Regions from separate parts of the Streptomyces sp. NPDC041135 genome, predicted to be linked through region 2. Evidence: riboswitches for the same ligand, from Rfam matches in the RefSeq annotation. Region 2 holds a riboswitch; each other region holds the start of a gene.
The links. Region 2 has a riboswitch for cyclic di-AMP ahead of ACZ6CZ_RS15300 (C40 family peptidase). Riboswitches for the same ligand answer to the same signal wherever they lie in the genome.
Positions count from the first base shown of each region.

Region 1: another riboswitch for cyclic di-AMP. It lies ahead of ACZ6CZ_RS21360 (M23 family metallopeptidase); the one in region 2 lies ahead of ACZ6CZ_RS15300 (C40 family peptidase).
Region 3: another riboswitch for cyclic di-AMP. It lies ahead of ACZ6CZ_RS08880 (M23 family metallopeptidase); the one in region 2 lies ahead of ACZ6CZ_RS15300 (C40 family peptidase).
Region 4: another riboswitch for cyclic di-AMP. It lies ahead of ACZ6CZ_RS16185 (transglycosylase family protein); the one in region 2 lies ahead of ACZ6CZ_RS15300 (C40 family peptidase).

Region 1 covers NZ_JBVIYZ010000008.1:304,645-309,864, reverse strand. Annotated here, with positions in the region: gene ACZ6CZ_RS21370 (PrsW family intramembrane metalloprotease) at 1-90, shown strand, start outside; gene ACZ6CZ_RS21365 (aldo/keto reductase) at 113-1,057, opposite strand; gene ACZ6CZ_RS21360 (M23 family metallopeptidase) at 1,188-2,225, opposite strand; cyclic di-AMP (ydaO/yuaA leader) riboswitch at 2,235-2,412, opposite strand; gene ACZ6CZ_RS21355 (PP2C family protein-serine/threonine phosphatase) at 2,662-3,846, opposite strand; tRNA gene ACZ6CZ_RS21350 (tRNA-Met) at 4,041-4,114, opposite strand; gene ACZ6CZ_RS21345 (dihydrofolate reductase family protein) at 4,215-5,220, opposite strand, start outside.
Region 2 covers NZ_JBVIYZ010000005.1:381,845-387,064, reverse strand. Annotated here, with positions in the region: gene ACZ6CZ_RS15320 (8-amino-7-oxononanoate synthase) at 1-938, shown strand, start outside; gene ACZ6CZ_RS15315 (DUF397 domain-containing protein) at 1,022-1,246, opposite strand; gene ACZ6CZ_RS15310 (helix-turn-helix domain-containing protein) at 1,256-2,116, opposite strand; gene ACZ6CZ_RS15305 (ATP-binding protein) at 2,339-2,827, shown strand; gene ACZ6CZ_RS15300 (C40 family peptidase) at 2,945-3,418, opposite strand; cyclic di-AMP (ydaO/yuaA leader) riboswitch at 3,422-3,620, opposite strand; gene ACZ6CZ_RS15295 (urease subunit gamma) at 4,292-4,594, shown strand; gene ACZ6CZ_RS15290 (urease subunit beta) at 4,606-4,917, shown strand; gene ACZ6CZ_RS15285 (urease subunit alpha) at 4,910-5,220, shown strand, end outside.
Region 3 covers NZ_JBVIYZ010000003.1:127,356-132,575, reverse strand. Annotated here, with positions in the region: gene ACZ6CZ_RS08885 (GntR family transcriptional regulator) at 121-816, opposite strand; gene ACZ6CZ_RS08880 (M23 family metallopeptidase) at 1,035-1,790, opposite strand; cyclic di-AMP (ydaO/yuaA leader) riboswitch at 1,803-1,966, opposite strand; gene ACZ6CZ_RS08875 (M16 family metallopeptidase) at 2,165-3,553, opposite strand; gene ACZ6CZ_RS08870 (M16 family metallopeptidase) at 3,550-4,968, opposite strand.
Region 4 covers NZ_JBVIYZ010000006.1:86,629-91,848, forward strand. Annotated here, with positions in the region: gene eno (phosphopyruvate hydratase) at 1-1,116, opposite strand, end outside; gene ACZ6CZ_RS16185 (transglycosylase family protein) at 1,447-2,166, opposite strand; cyclic di-AMP (ydaO/yuaA leader) riboswitch at 2,171-2,343, opposite strand; gene ACZ6CZ_RS16190 (transglycosylase family protein) at 2,526-3,578, opposite strand; gene ACZ6CZ_RS16195 (cytochrome P450 family protein) at 3,795-5,120, opposite strand; gene ACZ6CZ_RS16200 (nucleoside triphosphate pyrophosphohydrolase) at 5,117-5,220, opposite strand, start outside.

The DNA.
Region 1 (5,220 bases), on a different contig from region 2:
GGGTACCGCGGCGGGTACGGCAGCCCGGCGCTGCCGGTGCCGTACCCCGCGTACCAGCCGTACCCGGCGTATCAGCCGTACCGCCCGTGACCGGGCCGGGGCCGGGCTTCGCCTAGGCCGATGCCTCGGTGAGGCGGCCGATCTCGTCGTCCGTCAGGTTCAGCTCCGCCACCGCGAGCAGCGCCGGGAGCTGGCCGGTCGTCCGGGCCGAGGCGATCGGCGCCGCCACCGTGGGCTGGGCGGCGAGCCAGGCCAGGGCGACCGTCGCGACCTCGGTGTCACGGGCGGCTGCGATCTCGTCCAGGGCGGCGAGGACCCGCTGCCCGCGCTCGGTGCCGAGGTGCTTGGCGGCCCCCTCCGCCCGGGCGCTGTCGACGGTGGTGCCGGGGCGGTACTTGCCGGTGAGGAAGCCCGAGGCCAGGGAGAAGTACGGGACGGCGGCGAGGCCGGTGCGGGCGGCCAGGTCCCGCAGGGCGCCCTCGTAGGTGTCGCGGGAGACCAGGTTGTAGTGGGGCTGGAGGGCGACGTAGCGGGCCAGGCCCTCGCGGTCGGAGAACTCCAGGGACTCGGTGAGGCGCTCGGGGCTGATGTTGGAGGCGGCGATGTGCCGCACCTTGCCCGCCTTCACCAGCTCGTCCAGCGCGCCGATGATCTCCTCGACCGGGACCTCGGGCTTGTCGAAGTGCGTGTAGTAGAGGTCGATGTAGTCGGTGTCCAGGCGGCGCAGGGAGGCGTCGGCGGCGGCCTTGATGGTGGCCGCGGACAGGCCCTGGAAGTCGGGGTGCTGGCTGACCTTGGTGGCGATGACGACGTCGGAGCGGTTGCCGCGGGCCTTGACCCACTTGCCGATGATGGTCTCGGACTCGCCGCCCCGGTTGCCCTCGGCCCAGGCCGAGTAGGAGTCGGCGGTGTCGACGAAGTTGCCGCCGGCGGCCGTGTAGGCGTCCAGGACGGCGAAGGAGGCCGTCTCGTCGGCGGTCCAGCCGAAGACGTTGCCGCCGAGCGCGAGCGGGAAAACCTCGAGGTCGGACGTGCCGAGCTTGCGCAGAGAAGTCATGCCTTATGTCAACGCCCGGAGCGGGTGGTCGCATTCCGGCGGCCGGCCGGCAGCCCTGACGTCGGGGGGTTGTCGTCAGGACCGCCGGAGCTTCGGGGAAGCGTCGGGCCGGAGGCCGGGCGGGGGAGGCTCAGGGGGTGAGGCCCTTGCCGTGCAGCCAGGCCATCGGGTCGATGCCGGTGGCGGCGCCGCCGGGGTGGACCTCCAGGTGCAGGTGCGGGCCGGTGACGTTGCCGGTGGCGCCGACCCGGCCGATGACCTCGCCGGTGGCGACCTTCTGCCCGGCGCTGACGTTGATCGAGGACTGGTGGCAGAACCACAGCTCGGTGCCGTCGTCCAGGGTGAGGATGGTGCGGTAGCCGTAGGCGCCGGCCCAGCCCGCCTCGGTGACCGTGCCGCTGTGGATGGCCTTGATGAGGGTGCCGGTGGGCGCGGCGAAGTCCAGGCCGGTGTGGTAGCCGGAGGACCACATGGAGCCGGCCTCGCCGAAGGTCGACGTGATCGTGTACGACGACGTCGGCAGCGTGTACTGCTTGGCCAGCTTCGCCAGGCGCTCGGCCTCGGCCTTCTTCTTGGCGGCGGCCTCCGCCTCGGCCTTGGCGTCGGCGGCCGCGGCTGCGGCCTCCTTCTCGGCCTTGGCTGCGGCGGTGGCGGCCTGCTTCCCGGCGGCGGCGACGGCGGCCGCGGTGGCCTTGGTGTCGACCTGGACCTGCTGCTGCTCGGCCTGGGCCATGATGCGGTTGCGCAGCGCCTCACCGGCGTCCGCGGTGCCCGGGTCGGTGTCGGCGGAGGCCGTGCCCACGGTGCTGAGCGTGGCGGTGGTGGCCTCGGCGGTGCCGTGGCCCTCGCCGAGCAGGGAGTCGACGGAGGAGGGCAGGTCGGGCAGGGAGATGGAGACCGGCGGCTTGCCGGTGTTGGCGCTGGCCATGCCGCCCGCGCCGACGGCGGCGATGACACCGACGCCCAGGACCGTGGAGCTGCGGGCGAGTCCGCCGCCGCGCTGCTTGCCGACGCGGTGCCGGCCGCGCACCGGGCGGAGGGATTCCTCGGTGGGGTTCCACTCCTCCCACGGGCCCTCGTCGGTGCGGTAGGTGCCGTAACCGAAGGTCTCGCTGTCGTGCCGGCTCGGCACGAACGGGTCTGCCGGGGCAGGCCGGTTGGACGCCACTCGGGCGTGCTCCTTTCCTTCCGTCGCCTACCGGGTTAGCTGACGGGTTCGGAGCAGGAAGGTCTCCTACGCGCGTATACCGGCCCCCACCCGGTGAGTTCTCCTCACCGGCCGACGGCGGCTTCCGCGTGATTCACCCCAAATGGTGGTTCCCCGGTTCCCTTGCGGGATTCGGCGCGTGCGCACGGAGCCGCCTTCTGTGACGGCTGGGACGACCGCGCTGCGTTATCGAACGTTAATAGACCCACCCGTCAGATTCCAAGCCGTTCGACTTGATCATTACGCTTCTCCGGGCCGGACTTACCCGTCATGAACGGTGAAAACCGGGCGAGTTGCCCGATGTTCATGTTTCACAGGCCGGTTGATGGTGACTCAGATGTGATGCGCAGGGCGCTCACCGGATCACCGAACGTGATATCGGGTTCCCGCGCGGGTGTCACGGCCGCCGTACGGCCAGCAGGGCCATGTCGTCCGCCGTTCCGCCCCCGGAGTGCCGCCGGACCTCCGCCGCGAGGCGGTGCAGCAGCGCGGCCGGGCCGGAGAAGGTGCGCCCGGCGAGCCGCCGCTCGGGATCGTAGAACCGGCCGTGGGCGTCGCGGGCCTCGGACAGGCCGTCGGTGTAGAGCAGCAGCGTGGCGCCGGCGGGGAAGGCGGCCTCCGTCGCATGGTCGGGCGGCGCGCCCAGGTCGCCCAGGCCCAGCGGCAGCGCCGGTTCACGGGCGAGCAGGGTGTGCAGCCGGCCGTCGGCGTGCAGCAGGAGCGGCGGAGGATGGCCGCGGTTGACGATCCGGACCACCGCGTCGTCGTGCGGGAGTTCGGCGAGGACGGCCGTGGTGAACCCCTCGAAGGCGTCGACGCCCTCCCGCCGGGCGCCCTCGCGGGCCAGCGCCCGGTCCAGCCGCCGCGCCACCGCCTCCAGGCCGGCCTCCTGCTCGGCGGCCTCCCGGAACGCCCCGATGAGCACGGCCACGGCCGCGACCGCGCCCATCCCCTTGCCGCGCACGTCCCCCACCACCAGCCGGACGCCGTGCGGGGTGTCCTGCACCGCGTACAGGTCGCCGCCGATGAACGCGTCCGCCTGGGCCGCCTCGTAGCAGGCGGCGATGTCGAAACCGCCGATCCGGACGGCCGGCTCGGGCAGGACGGCCCGCTGGGCGGCCTCGGCGATCTCGCGGGCGGACGCCAGCCGCCGGTCGCCCCGGCGCACCACCCGGTTGATGACGGCGGCCAGGACGGCGACCGTGGCCACCGTGACGGCGTCGGTGACGGTGGTGACGTCCGGGCCGGCGCGGTGGCCGGCGTGCACCGCGCAGGAGGCGGCGAGCGCGGCGAGCCCGGTGAGGAGGGTGCGGCGCGGCGAGAACAGGGGCGCCGCGGCCAGCGGCGCGGCCGTGAAGAAGGGGACGGCGGTGAAGCCCTGCGGTGTCCGCAGGTCGTAGAGGACCCCGGCGGCGATCAGCAGGGCGGGCAGGACCCGCAGCAGCCTCCGGACCGGCGAGCGGCGCCCCGGGACCGCCGGTACGGATGCGGGGCCCGGGTCGGGGCCGGGAACGACGGCTGCGGGGCACCGGTCACCGGCCCTGGCGTACGGGTCGTACTGCTCCACCTCACCAGGGCGCACCGCTGATCTCCCACGTGTCCGACGTACGTCCAGGTTTGTGGGCGCGGCGAGGGGCGGCGAGCGCTGTGGGCCGACCGGATGACCACGTTCGGGTGTGACACGCACCACGCTCCCCGCGGCGGGCCGGGAGGCGGCCGGGGCGGGAAAGACTCAGGGCCGGAATCCATGTACTGGATTCCGGCCCTGAGTATCAGTAGCGGGGACAGGATTTGAACCTGCGACCTCTGGGTTATGAGCCCAGCGAGCTACCGAGCTGCTCCACCCCGCGGCGATGACTCCACTGTACGCCATGTTCAGGGCCACGAGCACACCGGTTTGATCAGGGCCGGTCCGCGGGGCGCCCGCGGAGGTGGCCGGCGGGTCGCCGGTCAGCCCGGCAGGTGGGCGTTCGGGGCCTTCGCCCGGTCCTCGAACCCGGGCAGCACCAGCACCCGGGCGCCCGCCCGCGCCAGCACCCCCGTGCCGTCGGCCTCCGCCACGAACGTGCCGGGCTCGCGCCAGGCCGTCACCACCCGGCGGACGCCGGCCCGCAGGATGAGGTCGGCACAGGGGGCGGGGCGGGAGGCGCGGCGGGCGCAGGGTTCGAGGCTGCTGTAGACGGTGGCGGCGGCCAGCCGCGGATCACCGGGCGCGATCTTGGCCAGCGCCGCCTCCTCCGCGTGCACGACCGGGTCGCCGCCCTCCCGGGAGTGGCCGCGGGCCAGCTCGGTGCCGTCGGCGGCGACCACCACGGCCCCGACGCTGAACGCGGTGTCCGAGGGCGGGCAGAGGGCGGCCAGGTCGCAGGCGGTGCCCAGCCAGTGGCGGTCGGCCGCGGCCGCCAGGTCACCGGCCCCGGGTGCGGTGGGTTCGTAGCGCATGAGGACGACGTCCTCGATCCGGCGGCTCTCCAGCAGCCGCAGCCGGCCGCCCTGGTACGCCCCCGGGCCGAACAGCCGGGGCGCGGCCGGGTCGCCGACGAACAGCGGGGCGAGCACGAGCTGGAGTTCGTCGGCGAGGCCCTGCTGGAGCAGCTGGGTATGGACGGTGCCGCCGCCCTCGACCATCAGCCGCCGCACCCCGCGTGCCGTGGCCAGGTGGTGGAGCAGGGCGCGCCAGTCCAGGCTCGGGCCGAGCGCGACCACGTCGGCGGCCAGGCCGAGGGCGGCGGCCCGCCGGGCGCCCCGGTCGGTGGTGCAGATCAGCTTGTCGCCGCCGGTGTGCCAGAAATGGGCGTCCGGGTCCAGGTCGCCGGAGGCCGTGACGGTGACCTTGAGGGGGTACTCCGGCCGGCCCTCGGCGCGGCGGGCGGCGCGTCGGGCGGGCGAGTTGACCAGCAGCCTGGGGTTGTCGGCGCGGATGGTGCCGGCGCCGATCAGGATGGCGTCGACCGAG
Region 2 (5,220 bases):
CCGGCTCCCGGCTGGTCACCGGCACCACCGAACTGCACACCGAACTGGAACGCGAGCTGGCCGGCTTCTGCGGCTTCGAAGCGGCCCTGGTGTTCTCCTCCGGGTACGCCGCGAACCTCGCCGCGGTCACCGCGCTGGGCCCGCACGGCTCGCTCATCGTCTCCGACGCGGGCAACCACGCCTCCCTCATCGACGGCTGCCGGCTTGCCCGGGGCACCACCCAGGTGGTCGCCCACGCGGACCCCGACGCCGTCGACAAGGCGCTGAGCACGCACGAGGGACCCGCGCTCGTCGTCTCCGACACGGTGTTCTCGGTCGACGGCGACGCGGCTCCGCTGGTCGCGCACGCCGCGGTGGGCCGGCGGCACGGCGCGGGACTCGTCGTGGACGACGCCCACGGACTCGGCGTCCTGGGCGACGGCGGCCGGGGCGCGCCGTACGCCGCCGGGCTGGCGGGCGCCGACGACGTGGTCGTCACGGTCACGCTGTCCAAGTCGCTGGGCAGCCAGGGCGGTGCGGTGCTGGGCCCGCGCCGGGTGATCGACCACCTGGTCAACGCCGCCCGGACCTTCATCTTCGACACCGGGCTCGCCCCCGCGGCGGCGGGAGCGGCCCTGGCGGCGCTGCGGCTGCTGCGCCGCGAGCCGGAACGCGCGGCGCGGGCCCGCGCGGTCGCCACCGAACTGCACGCGCGGCTGACCGCCGCGGGCCTGGAGGCGGTGGCTCCGGACGCCGCGGTGGTCTCCGTGCGCGCGCCGTCCCCGGAGGCGGCGGTGCGGTGGGCGGCCGACTGCCGTACGGCGGGCCTGGCCGTGGGCTGCTTCCGTCCTCCTTCCGTGCCCGACGGCATCTCACGGCTGCGGCTGACCGCCCGCGCGGACCTCTCCGGGGCCGAGATCGAACACGCGGTACGGGTGATCGGCGAGACACGGCCATGAGTCGGCGTGACACGGCCGTACGTCGCACGCGTGGGCGCTGATCGCAGGCGAGGGGTGTGGGCCGGGGGTGTGGGCCGGCCGGGTCAGCGGAGCGCGGCGAGGAAGCCCGTCCAGCTCTCGGGGGAGAAGAGCAGCGCGGGTCCGGCCGGGTCCTTGGAGTCGCGCACGGCGAGCAGTCCGGTCCCGCTGCCGCGGTGCGGCCGGGCCGTCTCGACGCAGTTGTTCGCCCCGGTGCTGTAGCTGCTGCGCAGCCAGCGCACCGATGGCAGATCGGTACTGGAAAGGACGTTCCGAGGCAGTGCTGTCATGGTGCCTCCTTACGCGCCGTCACCTATCGCGGCGAGGTAATCCAGTGAATCCTCGGTCGAAAGGGCTTTGCCCTGAAGGGTCGTGAAGGCCTCCGAGTAAGCCCGGAGGTCTTCTTTCCGTTCGAGGTAGAGGCTACTCGTCAACTGGTCGAGAACGACGACATCCAGATCAGAAGTGCTCGGAAATGAGAAGATAACGAAAGGCCCGGTGAGGCCGACATGGGCGCCGGCCGCGAACGGCAGGATCTGCAGCCGCACCTGGGGCAGCCGGGCCGCCTCCGTCAGCCGCTCCAGCTGGCGGGCCATCACCTCGGCGCCGCCCACCTCGCGCCGCAGCACCGCCTCGTCCAGCACCGCGCTCAGCTCCAGCGGCGGATCGGACCGCAGGACGTCCTGCCTGGCCAGCCGCACTTCCACCAGCGCGTCCAGGCGTTCCTCGTCCAGTCCCTCGACCGCGGCCCGGGTCACCGCCCGGGCGTACTCGGGCGTCTGCAGCAGGCCCGGCACCACCGTGGTCTCCAGGGTGCGCATCCGGCTGGCCTGCGACTCCAGACTGATGAAGTCCCGGTAGGTGGGCGGCAGTACCCCGCGGTAGGCGTGCCACCAGTGGTGCCGTCCCCCGCGCTCCTCCGAGCCCGCCAGCATCAGCAGCAACTCGCGCAACTGGGCGTCCCGCACTCCGTAGGCGTCCAGGAGTAACCGCACATCGGCCGGTTTCACACCACTGGCGCCCGTCTCGACGCGGCTCACCTTCGACTGGTGCCAGCCCACGAGCCGGGCCGCCTCCCCGCTCGTGAGACCCGCACCGGTGCGCAGGGCGCGCAGTTCGGCGCCCAGTTTCCGGCGGCGCACCGCGGGACCGTTCTGCATGAGCCGCTCCTCACTCGCCAATACTCCATATGCGCCGCCCGAATACGGTCTGCCGTCGCAGCGTTCACCGCTTTGAGCGACAGATATATGCATAACTTGGTGGATCGCTCCCGTGACCGGCCGGGTGATGACAGTCTGGCGACGAAGCACCAGTCCGGGACCGTACTCGAACCAACCGCTCCGTGTCGGACCGCGGTCCCGTGGGAAAGGGGCGACCTCGCCATGGCAGACCTTCTGGAAGCATCCGTCACTCTGCCGAGCGATCCCGCCTCGGTGTCCGCGGCCCGCTCGTACGCGGTGGGAACCCTGGCGGAGTGGGGACTGCCGGCGGACACGGAGGCGGCCGACACGGTGCGCCTGATCGTCTCGGAACTCGCCACCAACGCCGTGCAGCACACCTTCGGGCAGTCGCCGACCTTCACGGTCGACCTCGCCCTGGTGCGGGACGAACGGCTGTGCATCGGCGTCACGGACAGTCATCCGCGTCTTCCCAGGAGACTCCCGGCCGCCGTCCAGCAGGACAACGGACGCGGCATGGTGATCATCCGCTGGCTCACCTCGGAGCGGGGCGGGCGGCTGCGGGTCCGCCGCACCCGCGAGGGGGGCAAGACGGTCCTCATCGAGCTGCCCTGGACCGTCCCGGCCCACCCGGTGACCGCGGCGGGCGAGCAGCGGGCCCAGGGTCTGCCCGGCGGCCGGAGGGCGCCCTGAGGGCCCTTGTGGGGCGCGGGCGGAGCGGGCCCGGCCCCAGGGGGCGTGGAGCGCGCCGACGGTCCCCTCGGTGCCCGAGGGGACCGCACGAGGGGATCGCCCTCGCCGCGCTACGGGTCAGCTGACCCGGCCGTACCAGACGCTCCTGGTCCAGATCTTCTGCAGCCTCACCACGTCCCCGGTCCTGGGGGCGTGCCAGATCTTGCCCTTACCGGCGTAGATGCCGACGTGGTAGACGCTGGAGCCCGAGTGGAAGAACACCAGGTCCCCGGCCTTGCGGTGCTTGGCCGAGACGTGGTGCGTCTTGTTGTACTGCTGGGCGGCCGTTCGAGGCAGCTTCTTGCCGGCCTTCTTGAACGAGTACAGCGTCAGCCCGGAGCAGTCGAACCTGCGTGGTCCGGTGGCCCCGTACCGGTAGGGGGAACCCTTCTTGGAGGCCGCGATCTGAAGTGCCTTCGTCGCGGTGGTCGCGGCCGAGGCATCGGTGGAGAGGCCGGGAACCACGATGGAGCCGCCGACGGCGGCGATGGTGAGGGCCGAGGCGGTGCCGGCCCGGACCATCAGCGACGGGACACGATTGAGCGCAGTCATGCGCAACCCTTCGTCAGCCGCCTGTGAAGGATGACCTGTCGGATTCGGGCTGGCGAAGTTGCCCGGCCGCGTTGCCGCGGCTTCACCCCAAGGGCTGCTCGAACCGGGCGTCGAAAGATTCGAACGTCCGTTCCGGCGACCCGTCTTGCCTGGGTCCTCCACTCCTGCCGATCCACTTCTGTCGACCGGGCACCCGGGCGGCGGCAGGACTCGGCGTCCGCCCGGATCGCCCCGCCGTTGTGGCGGGGTCTTGTCGTCAGTCAGGGATCTTCACTCACTCCAGTCAGAAAATCCCAACGGAATCGGGGATTTGTGGTGTTACTCACCACTCACCCGTTCGGGTGAACGTTAGTACGTCCGAGTGACCGTCAACTGCCGCTCATAGCCCCGGACCTGGGAGAACGCACCTCCCGTCCCAGGTCGGTGACCACCCCCGCACGGTCGTCGGAGGCTGGAAGAACGTTCTGCCGCTACTCCGTACGGGGGTACGTCGTTTGGGGCGTTTCGGCCGCGCCCGGAGTGTCGGGTCGACAGCCGCGCCGCTGCCGGACCGTCAGCCGCGCGGATCGGCCGGTGCCGTCGGAGGGGGTGTCCCGGAGCCGGGCGCTGCCCCTGGGGGCGGTGTCCCTGGGGGCGGTGCCCGGCGGTCCGGGTCGGTATGGGTGGGGCCATGTCGTGGTCATGAAGGGATCAAGGGCTGGTTAACGTCGGCGAAACTCCGACGAACTAGCGTGCCGATCCACGCCACCAGGGGTTTTTCTCTTACGGATGGAGCGGGATCGCCCAATCTGTCTGTGTGTTACATCTATCCCGTCGTGGTGGCTGCGGCAGCCGGACCCCGCACGGTCCGGAGCAAGGACTGTGAGGTGGGACGTGCAACTGACCCCGCACGAGCAAGAGAGGCTGCTGATCCATGTGGCGGCCGACGTGGCCGAGAAGCGCCGGGCCCGCGGGCTCAGGCTCAACCACCCGGAAGCGGTCGCCCTCATCACGGCGCACATCCTCGAGGGCGCCCGCGACGGCCGCGGCGTCGCCGAGCTGATGTCCTCGGGCCGCAAGCTCCTCACCCGGGACGACGTCATGCAGGGCGTGCCGGAGATGATCCACGACGTGCAGGTGGAGGCCACCTTCCCGGACGGCACCAAGCTCGTCACCGTCCACGACCCGATCGTCTGAGGGGGCGCGCCGTGATCCCCGGAGAGATCCTCTTCGCCGACGGCCCGGTCGTGTACAACGAGGGCCGCGCGACCACCCGGCTGACCGTGCTGAACGCCGCCGACCGCCCCGTCCAGGTCGGCTCCCACTACCACTTCGCCGAGGCCAACCCCGGCCTGGAGTTCGACCGCTCCGCCGCGCGCGGCAAGCGGCTGAACGTCCCCGCCGGCACCGCCGTGCGCTTCGAGCCGGGCATCCCCGTCGACGTCGAACTCGTCCCGCTCACCGGCGCCCGCGTCGTGCCCGGGCTGCGCGGCGAGACCGGAGGTGCCCTCGATGCCTGAGATCTCCCGCGCCGCCTACGCCGACCTGTTCGGCCCCACCACCGGCGACCGCATCCGGCTCGCCGACACCGACCTGCTGATCGAGGTCGAGGAGGACCGCTGCGGCGGGCCCGGACGCGCCGGGGAGGAGGCGGTCTTCGGCGGCGGCAAGGTCATCCGGGAGTCGATGGGCCAGTCGCGTGCCACGCGCGCGGAGGGCACCCCCGACACGGTGATCACCGGGGCCGTCGTCGTCGACCACTGGGGCGTCGTCAAGGCCGACGTCGGCATCCGCGACGGCCGCATCACCGGGATCGGCAAGGC
Region 3 (5,220 bases), on a different contig from region 2:
GGCGGCGCGGCTGTCGGCGTTTTCCGGGGAAGATATGCCGGTGACGATGTGAGCACGCCGGAATTCGGGCAGCGGAAATACACCTCCGCGAATTACTCCTCTTTGTATACGGTGCCCGTGTTAAAGGCGCGGGCCCGACATGTTTACGGGAGGTTGCGAAGTCCTCACACGGTCCCGGGCGTGCGCTCCGGCGGAGAAGCGCAGCCGGTGCGCGGCCGTGGCCCGCTCGGCGTGCAGCGCGGTGATCGCCCGCGCGCGCTCCGCGTCGCCGCGGGCCACCGCGTCCACGATGGCGCCGTGCTCCGCCCAGGACTCGGCCGGGCTGGCGGGCGCCTGCACCGTGTACATCCAGGCGATCTTGTGCCGCAGCTGGGTGAGCACCGAGGTCAGGGCGTGGCTGCCGGAGGCCTGGGCGAGCGTCTCGTGGAACCAGCCGCCCAGGGATCGCAGGTCCTCGCTGGTACCCCGCCGGGCCCGCTCCTGACCCAGCCTGACCAGGCCGCGCAGCACCTTCAGATGGGCCTCGGTGCGCCGCTGGGCGGCACGGGAGGCACCGAGCGGCTCCAGCAGCATCCGCATCTCCAGCAGGTCGGCGGCCTCCTGCTCGGTCGGTTCGGCCACGCACGCGCCCGCGTGCCGCCGGGTCACCACGAACCCCTCGGCCTCCAGGGTGCGCAGTGCCTCGCGGACGGGGACGCGCGAGACGCCGTAGCGGCGGGCCAGGACTTCCTCGGTGAGGCGGCTGCCGCGCTCGTGGACGCCGGCGACGATGTCGTCCCGGATCGCCGTGCATACCGAATGCGCCGGAATACGCATGACCGACCTCCGTCTTAATCCCCGTGAAACGCCGCCGAACGCCGCGGTACGCCGCCGATTGACGTGTGTTCAGCGACTCTATTGCAGCAGGCCGGAATTTCCGATGGCGGGTCGGAATCCAGGGATATTTTTTGGACAGCCGGCACCGGGAACGGCGAAAGCCCCGGCCTGGCGGCCGGGGCCTCGAGATCGTGCGGCCGGGTCGGTGACCCGGTGCGTCAGACGTGCACGCCGTGCTTGCGGAGGTAGGCCACCGGGTCGACGTCGGAGCCGTACTCGGGGGTCGTCCGGGCCTCGAAGTGCAGGTGCGGGCCGGTGGTGTTGCCGGTCGCGCCGGACAGGCCGATCTGCTGGCCGGGGGTGACCCGCTGGCCGACCGAGACGCCGATGACGGACAGGTGGCCGTACTGGGTGTACATGCCGTCGGCCATCCTGATCACGACCTCGTTGCCGTACGCCCCGCCCCAGCCGGTGGAGACGACCGTGCCGACGCCGACCGCGTGCACGGCCGTGCCGCTCGCGGCGTGGAAGTCGATGCCGGTGTGGGAACCGGAGGACCACAGCGAGCCGCCGGTCTGGTAGCCGGTGGAGACGTAGGAGTGCGCGATCGGGGCGGCGAAGGCGTTGAGGCGCTCGCGCTCGGCCGCGCGGGCGGCACGGACCCGGGCCGCGCGCTCCTGCTTGACCCGCTCGGCGGCCTCCTTGGCCGCGGCCTCCTCGGCCGCCTGCCGCTCGGCGGCCTCGCGCTGGGCGGCGGCCTGCGCGTCGATCTGCTCGGCGACGGAGTCGCTGAGGGTGATGACGGGGGTCAGACCGGTCTGCTCGACGCTGTTCTCCGCGGCGAGCGCGGGACCCGCGGCCAGAGTGCCGCCGAGGACGCCGGTGGTGAGGGCGGCGATGCCCGCTGCCTGCGCGGAGGTGCGCTTGACCCGGCCGGGCCTGCGGTGCTTGCCGGAGGCGCACATGAACGCCATGAAGTGGCTGGTCCTTTCCTTCCCTCTCGCCTACCGGGTTAGCTGACGGGTTCGGAGCAGGAAGGTCTCCTACGGACCCCCTCGCTGCGCGCGCGGGCGTCCGATTCACCCCAGGGACTGCGTGGGTCCCCGGCTCCCCTGGCTCGCGCCGTACGGGGACTCGGCGATGACTGTCCGGTGCCGCGGGCGCGGCGCACTGCCTGACGGACAGCCCGGAAGAAACTAAAGGGAGCGCCTCTCAAATCCCAAACAGAATCCGGCTTTTGTAGCGCATCCCACAGGGCAGACAGGCAACCTCCCCCGCAATCCGGACATCTGACAGCAGCGGGGCCCCGGCGACCCACAGGTCACCGGGGCCCCGCGCGCTGCCGGTGCTACTCGGCGGCCACCACCGTGACGTCGCCGATGCCGAGGGCCTCGACGGGCTCCTTGATCTGGGCGGCGTCACCGACCAGCACGGTCACCAGCCGGTCCACGGGGAAGGCGTTGACGACCGCCGCGGTGGCCTCCACGGTGCCCGTGGCGGCCAGTTGCCGGTACAGCGTGGCCTGGAAGTCGTCGGGCAGATGCTGCTCGACCTGGTCGGCCAGGGTCGCGGCGACCGCGGCGGCCGTCTCGTACTTCAGGGGCGCCACCCCGACGAGGTTCTGCACGGCGACGTCGCGCTCGGCGTCGGTGAGACCGTCGGCGGCCAGCGTGCGCAGCACCGTCCACAGGTCGTGCAGCGCGGGCCCGGTGTTCGGGGTGTCCACCGAGCCGCTGATGGCGAGCATCGAGGCGCCGGAGCCGTCCGGGGCGGAGAGCAGCACCTGCCCGAAGGCGCGGACGCCGTAGGTGTAGCCCTTCTCCTCGCGCAGCACGCGGTCCAGGCGGGAGGTGAGCGTGCCGCCGAGGCAGTACGTGCCGAGCACCTGGGCGGGCCACACCCGGTCGTGCCGGTCGGCGCCGACGCGGCCGATGAGCAGCTGCGTCTGCACGGCGCCTGGCCGGTCGACGATGACCACGCGGCCGGTGTCGTCGGCGGTCACCGCCGGCACGGGCCGGGGCTCGGCCGGGGAGCCGCGCCAGGCGCCCAGGGTGTCGGCGAGCAGCGCGTCCAGGTCGGTGCCGGTGAGGTCGCCGACGACGACCGCGGTGGCCGTGGCGGGGCGCACGTGCCGGTCGTAGAAGGCGCGGACGGCCGCCGCGTCGATCTTGGCGACCGTGTCCTCGGTGCCCTGGCGCGGGCGGGACATGCGCGAGGCGGCCGGGAACAGCTCCTTGGACAGCTCCTTGGCGGCCCGGCGGGCGGGGTTGGCCATCTCGTGCGGGATCTCGTCGAGGCGGTTGCGCACCAGCCGCTCCACCTCGCTGTCGGCGAACGCGGGCGCGCGCAGGGCGTCGGCGAGCAGCCCGAGGCCCTTGGCCAGGCGGGAGGCCGGGACCTCCAGGCTGACCCGGACACCGGGGTGGTCGGCGTGCGCGTCGAGCGTGGCGCCGGCCCGCTCCAGCTCGGCGGCGAAGTCCTCGGCGGAGTGCTTGTCGGTGCCCTCCGAGAAGGCCCGCGCCATGATGGTGGCGACGCCGTCCAGACCGGTCGGCTCGGCGTCCAGGGGCGCGTCCAGCAGCACCTCGACGGCGACGACCTGCTGGCCGGGGCGGTGGCATCGCAGCACCGTCAGGCCGTTGTCCAGCGCCCCGCGCTCAGGGGCCGGAAAGGCCCAGGGCCGGGCCTCGCCGGGCTCCGGCCGCGGGTGGAACTCCATGGTGGCAAGCTCGCTCACTTCGCCGTCTCCTCATCCTCGCGGTGGTCGCTGTCGCGCCGGCCGGCGCCGGCCTCCACGGTGGCCTGCGACTCCGGGTCCTCGGGGACGTCGGCGTCCTGGACGGCCTCCGGGGTCTTCGGCTCGTAGACGAGGACCGCGCGGTTGTCGGGGCGCAGCCTGGCCTCGGCGACCTGCCGGACCTCCTCCGGGGTCACCTCCAGCACGCGCCCGACGGCGGTGAGGGCGAGCTGCGGGTCGCCGAACAGCACCGCGAACCGGCACAGTTCGTCGGCGCGGCCGGCGACCGTGCCGAGCCGGTCCAGCCACTCGCGCTCCAACTGGGCCTGCGCGCGCTCCATCTCCTCGGGCGTGGGGCCCTCCGCCGCGAAGCGGGCCAGCTCCTCGTCGATGGCGGCCTCGATGACCGGCACCTCCACGTCCCCGGAGGTCTTCACGTCCAGCCAGCCCATCGAGGGCGCGCCCGCCAGCCGCAGCAGGCCGAACCCGGCCGCGACGGCCGTACGGTCGCGGCGCACCAGCCGGTTGTACAGGCGGGAGGACTCGCCGCCGCCGAGGACGGTGAGCGCCACGTCGGCCGCGTCGCACGCGCGCGTGCCGTCGTGCGGGAGGCGGTAGGCGGCCATCAGGGCGCGGGCCGGCACCTCCTCGACGAGGACCTCGCGCAGCTGCTCGCCGATGACGTCCGGCAGCGAGCCGTCACGCGGGGCGGGCTTGCCGTCGTGCGAGGCGATCGAGCCGAAGTACTTCTCGATCCAGGCGAGCGTCTGCTCGGGGTCGATGTCGCCGACCACCGAGAGCACCGCGTTGTTCGGCGCGTAGTACGTGCGGAAGAAGGCGCGCGCGTCCTCCAGGGTGGCCGCGTCCAGGTCCGCCATCGAGCCGATCGGCGTGTGGTGGTAGGGGTGGCCCTCCGGGTAGGCGAGCGCGGTCAGCCGCTCGAAGGCGGTGCCGTAGGGCACGTTGTCGTAGCGCTGGCGGCGCTCGTTCTTGACGACGTCGCGCTGGTTCTCCATGGACTCGTCGTCCAGGGCCGCGAGCAGCGAGCCCATGCGGTCGGCCTCCAGCCAGAGGGCGAGTTCCAGCTGGTGGGCGGGCATGGTCTCGAAGTAGTTGGTCCGCTCGAAGCTGGTGGTGCCGTTGAGCGAGCCGCCGGCGCCCTGCACCAGCTCGAAGTGGCCGTTGCCCGTCACCTGGCCGGAGCCCTGGAACATCAGGTGCTCGAAGAGGTGAGCCAGGCCGGTACGCCCCTTGACTTCGTGGCGGGAGCCCACGTCGTACCAGAGGCAGACTGCCGCCACGGGGGTCAGGTGGTCCTCGGAGAGCACCACGCGAAGACCATTGGCCAGGCGGTGCTCGGTCGCTGTCAGGCCCCCGGAGCCTGCCTCGGCCGTGGTCGTGTCGCCCATGGGCATGTACGTCCCTTCGCTCGCGGAGGCGGTCGTCGAAACCGCGGTTTTCCTGCCGTTCCCGCCACTGTATGCAAGCGGGCGGACCGTCGGCGAAGTTCCCGCGGGACGTACGCCCACAGCGGATCGCGTAGCCTGCGTCACGCGTGCCGCCGGGCGGCCCCCGGGGGCCCGCGGGCGCCGGTGCGGGCCGCGGACACCGGGTCGTGGCCCGGCCTGTCAGTGCCGCGGTCCACAATGGTGCGCGTCAGATCCCGT
Region 4 (5,220 bases), on a different contig from region 2:
GGTGACGTCCTCGGTCTCGCCGGAGCGGTGGGACATCATGCACTTGTAGCCGCTGCGCTGGGCCAGCTCCACGGCGTCCAGCGTCTCGGTCAGCGAGCCGATCTGGTTGACCTTGACCAGCAGGGCGTTGGCGGCGCCCTCCTCGATGCCCCGGGCGAGGCGCTCGGGGTTGGTGACGAACAGGTCGTCGCCGACGAGCTGGACGCGGTCGCCGAGGCGGGCGGTGATGGTCTTCCAGCCCTCCCAGTCGTCCTCGAACAGCGGGTCCTCGATGGAGACCAGCGGGTACGCCTCGACCAGCTCGGCGTAGTAGTCGGTCATCTCCTCGGCGGTGCGGTTCTTGCCCTCGAAGACGTAGGAGCCGTCCTTGTAGAACTCGGACGCGGCCACGTCGAGCGCCAGGGCGATCTGCTCGCCGGGGGTGTAACCGGCCTCCTTGATCGCCTCCAGGATGAGGTCGAGGGCCTCGCGGTTGGAGCCGAGGTTCGGGGCGAAGCCGCCCTCGTCGCCGAGACCGGTGGACAGGCCCTTGTTCTTCAGGACCTTCTTCAGCGTGTGGTAGACCTCGGCGCCCCAGCGCAGCGCCTCGGAGAAGGACTCCGCGCCGATCGGGGCGATCATGAACTCCTGGATGTCCACGTTGGAGTCGGCGTGCGAGCCGCCGTTCAGGATGTTCATCATCGGAACGGGCAGCAGGTGCGCGTTCGGGCCGCCCAGGTAGCGGAAGAGCGGGAGGTCGCTGGCCTCGGAGGCGGCGTGGGCGACGGCGAGCGAGACGCCGAGGATGGCGTTGGCGCCGAGCGACCCCTTGTTGTCGGTGGCGTCCAGGTCGAACATGGCCTGGTCGATCAGGCGCTGCTCGGTGGCGTCGTAGCCGACCAGCTCCGGGCCGATCTGCTCGATGACGGCGAGGACGGCCTTCTCGACACCCTTGCCCAGGTAGCGGTTCGAGTCACCGTCGCGCAGTTCGATGGCCTCGAAGGCGCCGGTGGACGCGCCGGACGGAACGGCGGCACGACCCGTGCTGCCGTCGTCGAGGCCGACCTCGACCTCGACCGTGGGGTTGCCTCGGGAGTCCAGGATTTCCCGGGCTACGACGACGTCGATGGACGGCACGAGCATCTCCTTCTTGGATGTGACGCTGGAAGTGCGGGGCTGTCTGCCTTACGGCTGTGCCTTGCGACTAGAGCCTAACCGTCTCCGGGGCGCCGGCAGCCGACCGACCGTCCCGTGGACAAGGTGACCGTACACATTGTTCGCTGACGGAACAAAGGGAGGCCAAAAAAAGCCCCGCCCCGGTGCGTACGGGGGACGACGCACCGGGGCGGGGAGCCCGTGGGGACGGGGGGACCCTCACGGGACCTCCAGTATGGGGGCCGCGCTTGTGAGGGCGCTGTGGCCGGGCAGGGCGGCGGCTGTGCGCCGCCGGGCCGTGCCGGACGCGGCCTACTTCAGGTGCAGCTGCTGACCCGGGTAGATGAGGTTCGCGTCCTCGACGATGTCCTTGTTGAGGTCGTACAGCTTCTTCCAGCCACCGGCGACCTTCTGGTCCGCGGCGATGGAGCTGAGGGTGTCACCGGTGACGACCTTGTACTCGCCGTCGCCCTTCTTGACCTTCTTGCCGGTCGGGGTGGTGACGGTCTTGCTCGCGGCCGGGCGGTCGCTGGAGCGCGAGGCGGCCTGGTCGTCGGTCGAACGGGTGGTGGTACCCGTGCCGGCGGACGAGCTGGACGGGGTGGACGGGGTGGAGGAGCCGGTGCCGCTGCCGCTCGAAGCGGTGGAGCCGTTGTAGGCGGCGCCCGAAAGGCCCGTGCCGCAGACCGGCCAGGCACCCTTGCCCTGCGCGGCGAGGACCTTCTCGGCCACGGCGATCTGCTGCGACTTGGCGGCCTTGTCGGCGGTGGCGGCGTACTGCGTGCCGCCGTACGCGGCCCACGTGGAGGCGGAGAACTGCAGACCGCCGTAGTAGCCGTTGCCGGTGTTGATGGACCAGTTGCCGCCCGACTCGCACTGGGCGACGGCGTCCCACTCGGAGGCGGTGGCGGCGGAGGCGCTGCCGGCCGCCATCAGCGGCGCGGCGACCGCGGCACCGGTGACACCGGCGAGCGCGACGGCGCGGATGGCCTTGGACGGACGGCGGTGCTTGCCCTTGCTGGAAAACAGCATGGATCGATCCCCTCACCGACGCCTGCGAGGTGAGCTGTCGGGTTCGGGCCGGTTGAGTTGCCCGGCCACCCTCCCGTCTCGGGAAGGGTGGCTCCACCCCTAGCCGGTTCCAGCGTCAACCGCTGGTCCCGGCGCCTACCTTGGGTCCCCCGCTCCTGCCTACGGCGCATTACGCGACGACTGTTCCCGGGCCGCCACTGGCAGGATTCGGCGTTGCGGCGGCCGGGGCTCGTGGTGACGAGCGGCTTCGACCGTAGACAGGTGATCGACGGAATTTCAAAGACGATCAGGGCTTCTGAGACTCATCCCACACTTTCGCCAAACCGGACATCATGCGCTAAATGGGGCGTCAACTGGCTCTACTTTTCGACCGTTTCGCCACCAACACGCAGGGTCTGACCGGGGGCGATGTCGTCAGGGTCGGCACCGATGGCCGCCTTGTTGTCGGCGTAGAGCGCGTGCCACCCGCCGTCGACGGCAAGGGAGTCGGCGATGGAGACCAGCGAGTCGCCGTCGCGGACGGTGTAGGACGTGGCGACGGGCTTCGCGCCCGCCACTTCGTCCGCGCTCACCCCGCGATGCCGGCCGGTGCCGATCGAACCGGTGTCGACCAGGCTCCAAGAGCCGCCGGTCTGCCAGGAATTGTCCGAGTCGCCGGCTTCCGGAGCCGCAGTGGCCGAACCGGCCGCCCGCCGCGAGCCGCCGGACCCCGAACCGGAATTCCCAGGGGACGACTTGCCCGACTTGCCGTGGTCCACGGCGGTATCGCCACCCGCGTTCGCGTCCGGCGAGGCGCTGTCCGACGCGGAGTCGGAGGGTGAGGGCGAGGACGAATCGGGCAGAGCGGGCGAGTCGGGGGAGCCGGACGTACCCGACGATCCCGTGGAGTCGGACGAGCCCGCCGAGCCGGTGGAGTCACCGGAGCCCTGGGAGCCCGACGACCCGGACGAGTCGGACGAATGGGATGATCCCGATGAACCGGATGAACCCGATGTGTCCGAATCGCCGACGCCCGTGTCGACGTCCACCGACGCAGAGTTCGAGGTGAGGCCGGAGAGCAGGGCGCAGGTGGCCCAGGGGGTGGTTCCCCGGTCGGCCAGGATCCGCTCGGCGACGGCTATCTGCTGCGAACGGCTGGCCTCGTCCGCGCTGGCGGCGTAGTCGAGGCCGCCGTAGCGCTCCCAGTCGCCCGGGGAGATCTGGAGGCCGCCGTAGAACCCGTTCCCGGTGTCCGCGCTCCAGGAGCCGCCGCTCTCGCACTCGGCCACCTTGTCCCAGGTGGTGCCGTCGGCCGCGTTCGCGGAGGCCGCCCCGAGCAGCGGGATGGCGATGGCGGAGCCGGTCACCCCGGCCGCGACGAGGAGGGCCGGAGCCTGACGGGGGCGACGGTGACGACCGTTCCCGGAGAGCATACGGAGACCTTTCGCGCGACAACGGTGAACAGCGCGGCGGATCACGCTCGACGCCGCGCTGATGGGTGAACGTATCGGCAGACGATCACTTGTCACAAGTTAATGCCGCGCAGATCACGTGAAGATCACGGAATGAGGGTGTGCCCACACGCAGCGACGGGCGGGGTGGCACCGCCGGCCCGGGAGGGCCGGGAGGGCCGGGGAGTTCACGGGTCGTCAGGGGCGTTGCGGTGTGAACTCCACGGGGAGGGTGCGCAGGCCGCGCATGATGAGGCCGCCGCGCCAGCGCAGCTCGGCCGGGTCCGCCGCCAGGCGCAGGTCGGGCAGGCGGGTCAGGAGGGTCGCGAGAGCGGTCTGGCCCTCCAGGCGGGCGAGCGGCGCGCCCAGGCAGTAGTGGATGCCGTGGCCGTAGCCCAGGTGCTGGTTGTCGCGCCGGGCCAGATCCAGGACGTCGGGGCCGGCGAACCGCTCCGGGTCCCGGTCGGCGGCAGCGAGGACGACGAGGACGGGATCGCCGGGCGCGATGTCCTGCCCGCCGATGGTGAGCGGCCGGGTGGCGAAGCGCCAGGTCGCCAGCTCCACGGGGCCGTCGTAGCGCAGCAGTTCTTCGACGCCGCTCTCCAGCAGGCCGTGCTCGCCGCGGGCCAGGGAGGCTTGCAGGCGCTCGCGCTCGCCGGGGTGGGTGAGCAGGGCGTAGGTGCCGTTGCCGATGAGGTTGACGGTGGTCTCGAAGCCGGCGAAGAGCAGGATGAAGGCCATCGCCGCGGCCTCGTTCTCGGTGAGGTGCTCGCCGTGGTCGGAGGCCCGGATGAGGGCGGAGATCAGGTCCTCGCCGGGGGCCGGGTCGGCGGGCAGCGCCTCCCGCTTGCGGTGGATGAGCTCGGCGAGGTAGCCGCGCATCTTCTTCACCGACCGCGCTACCCCGCCCCGGGGTCCGCCCCCGTGCCGGATCATCATGCCCGCCCAGTCCCGGAAGTCGTCCTGGTCCTCTCCCGGGACACCGAGCAGGTCGCAGATGGCGTAGATGGGCAGCGGGAACGCGAACTCGTGGATGAGGTCGGCGGAGCCCTCCCGGGCGAACCGGTCGATGAGGTCGTCGGTCAGCTGCTGCACCCGGGGCGCGAACTCGGCGACCCTGCGCGGGGTGAACGCCTTGCTGACCAGCCGCCGCAGCCGGGTGTGGTCCGGCGGGTCGATGTTCAGCAGATGCGTCATCAGCTCGGCCTTGCGCTCCCCCGGGATACCGGTCTTGCCCTTGGCGTGCGCGGGCTCGTCGTGGTGCGCGGGGTTCTTGCTCAGCCGCTGGTCGGCCAGGGCCTGCCGGGCATCGGCGTACCGGGTGACCAGCCAGGCCTCCACCCCGCTGGGCAGCGTGGTCCGGTGCACGGGGGCGTGCTCGCGCAGCCAGGCGTACGCCGGGTAGGGGTCGGTGGCGAACTCCCAGGTGAACAGGTCCGGGGCGGCGGGGACCGGGGGGCCTGGCGTGTCCGCCGGGGGCCCTGCCGTCTCCGCGGGGGGCTGGGTGGCGGGGCGGCCGGTCACCGCTCCTCCCTCTCCTGGCCGGGGACGGGCAGGCCTTCCGCCGTGCGTATGGCGTCCCGGTAGGCCCGTGCCGCCGCCCGCAGGGCCGCCTCCGGGTCCA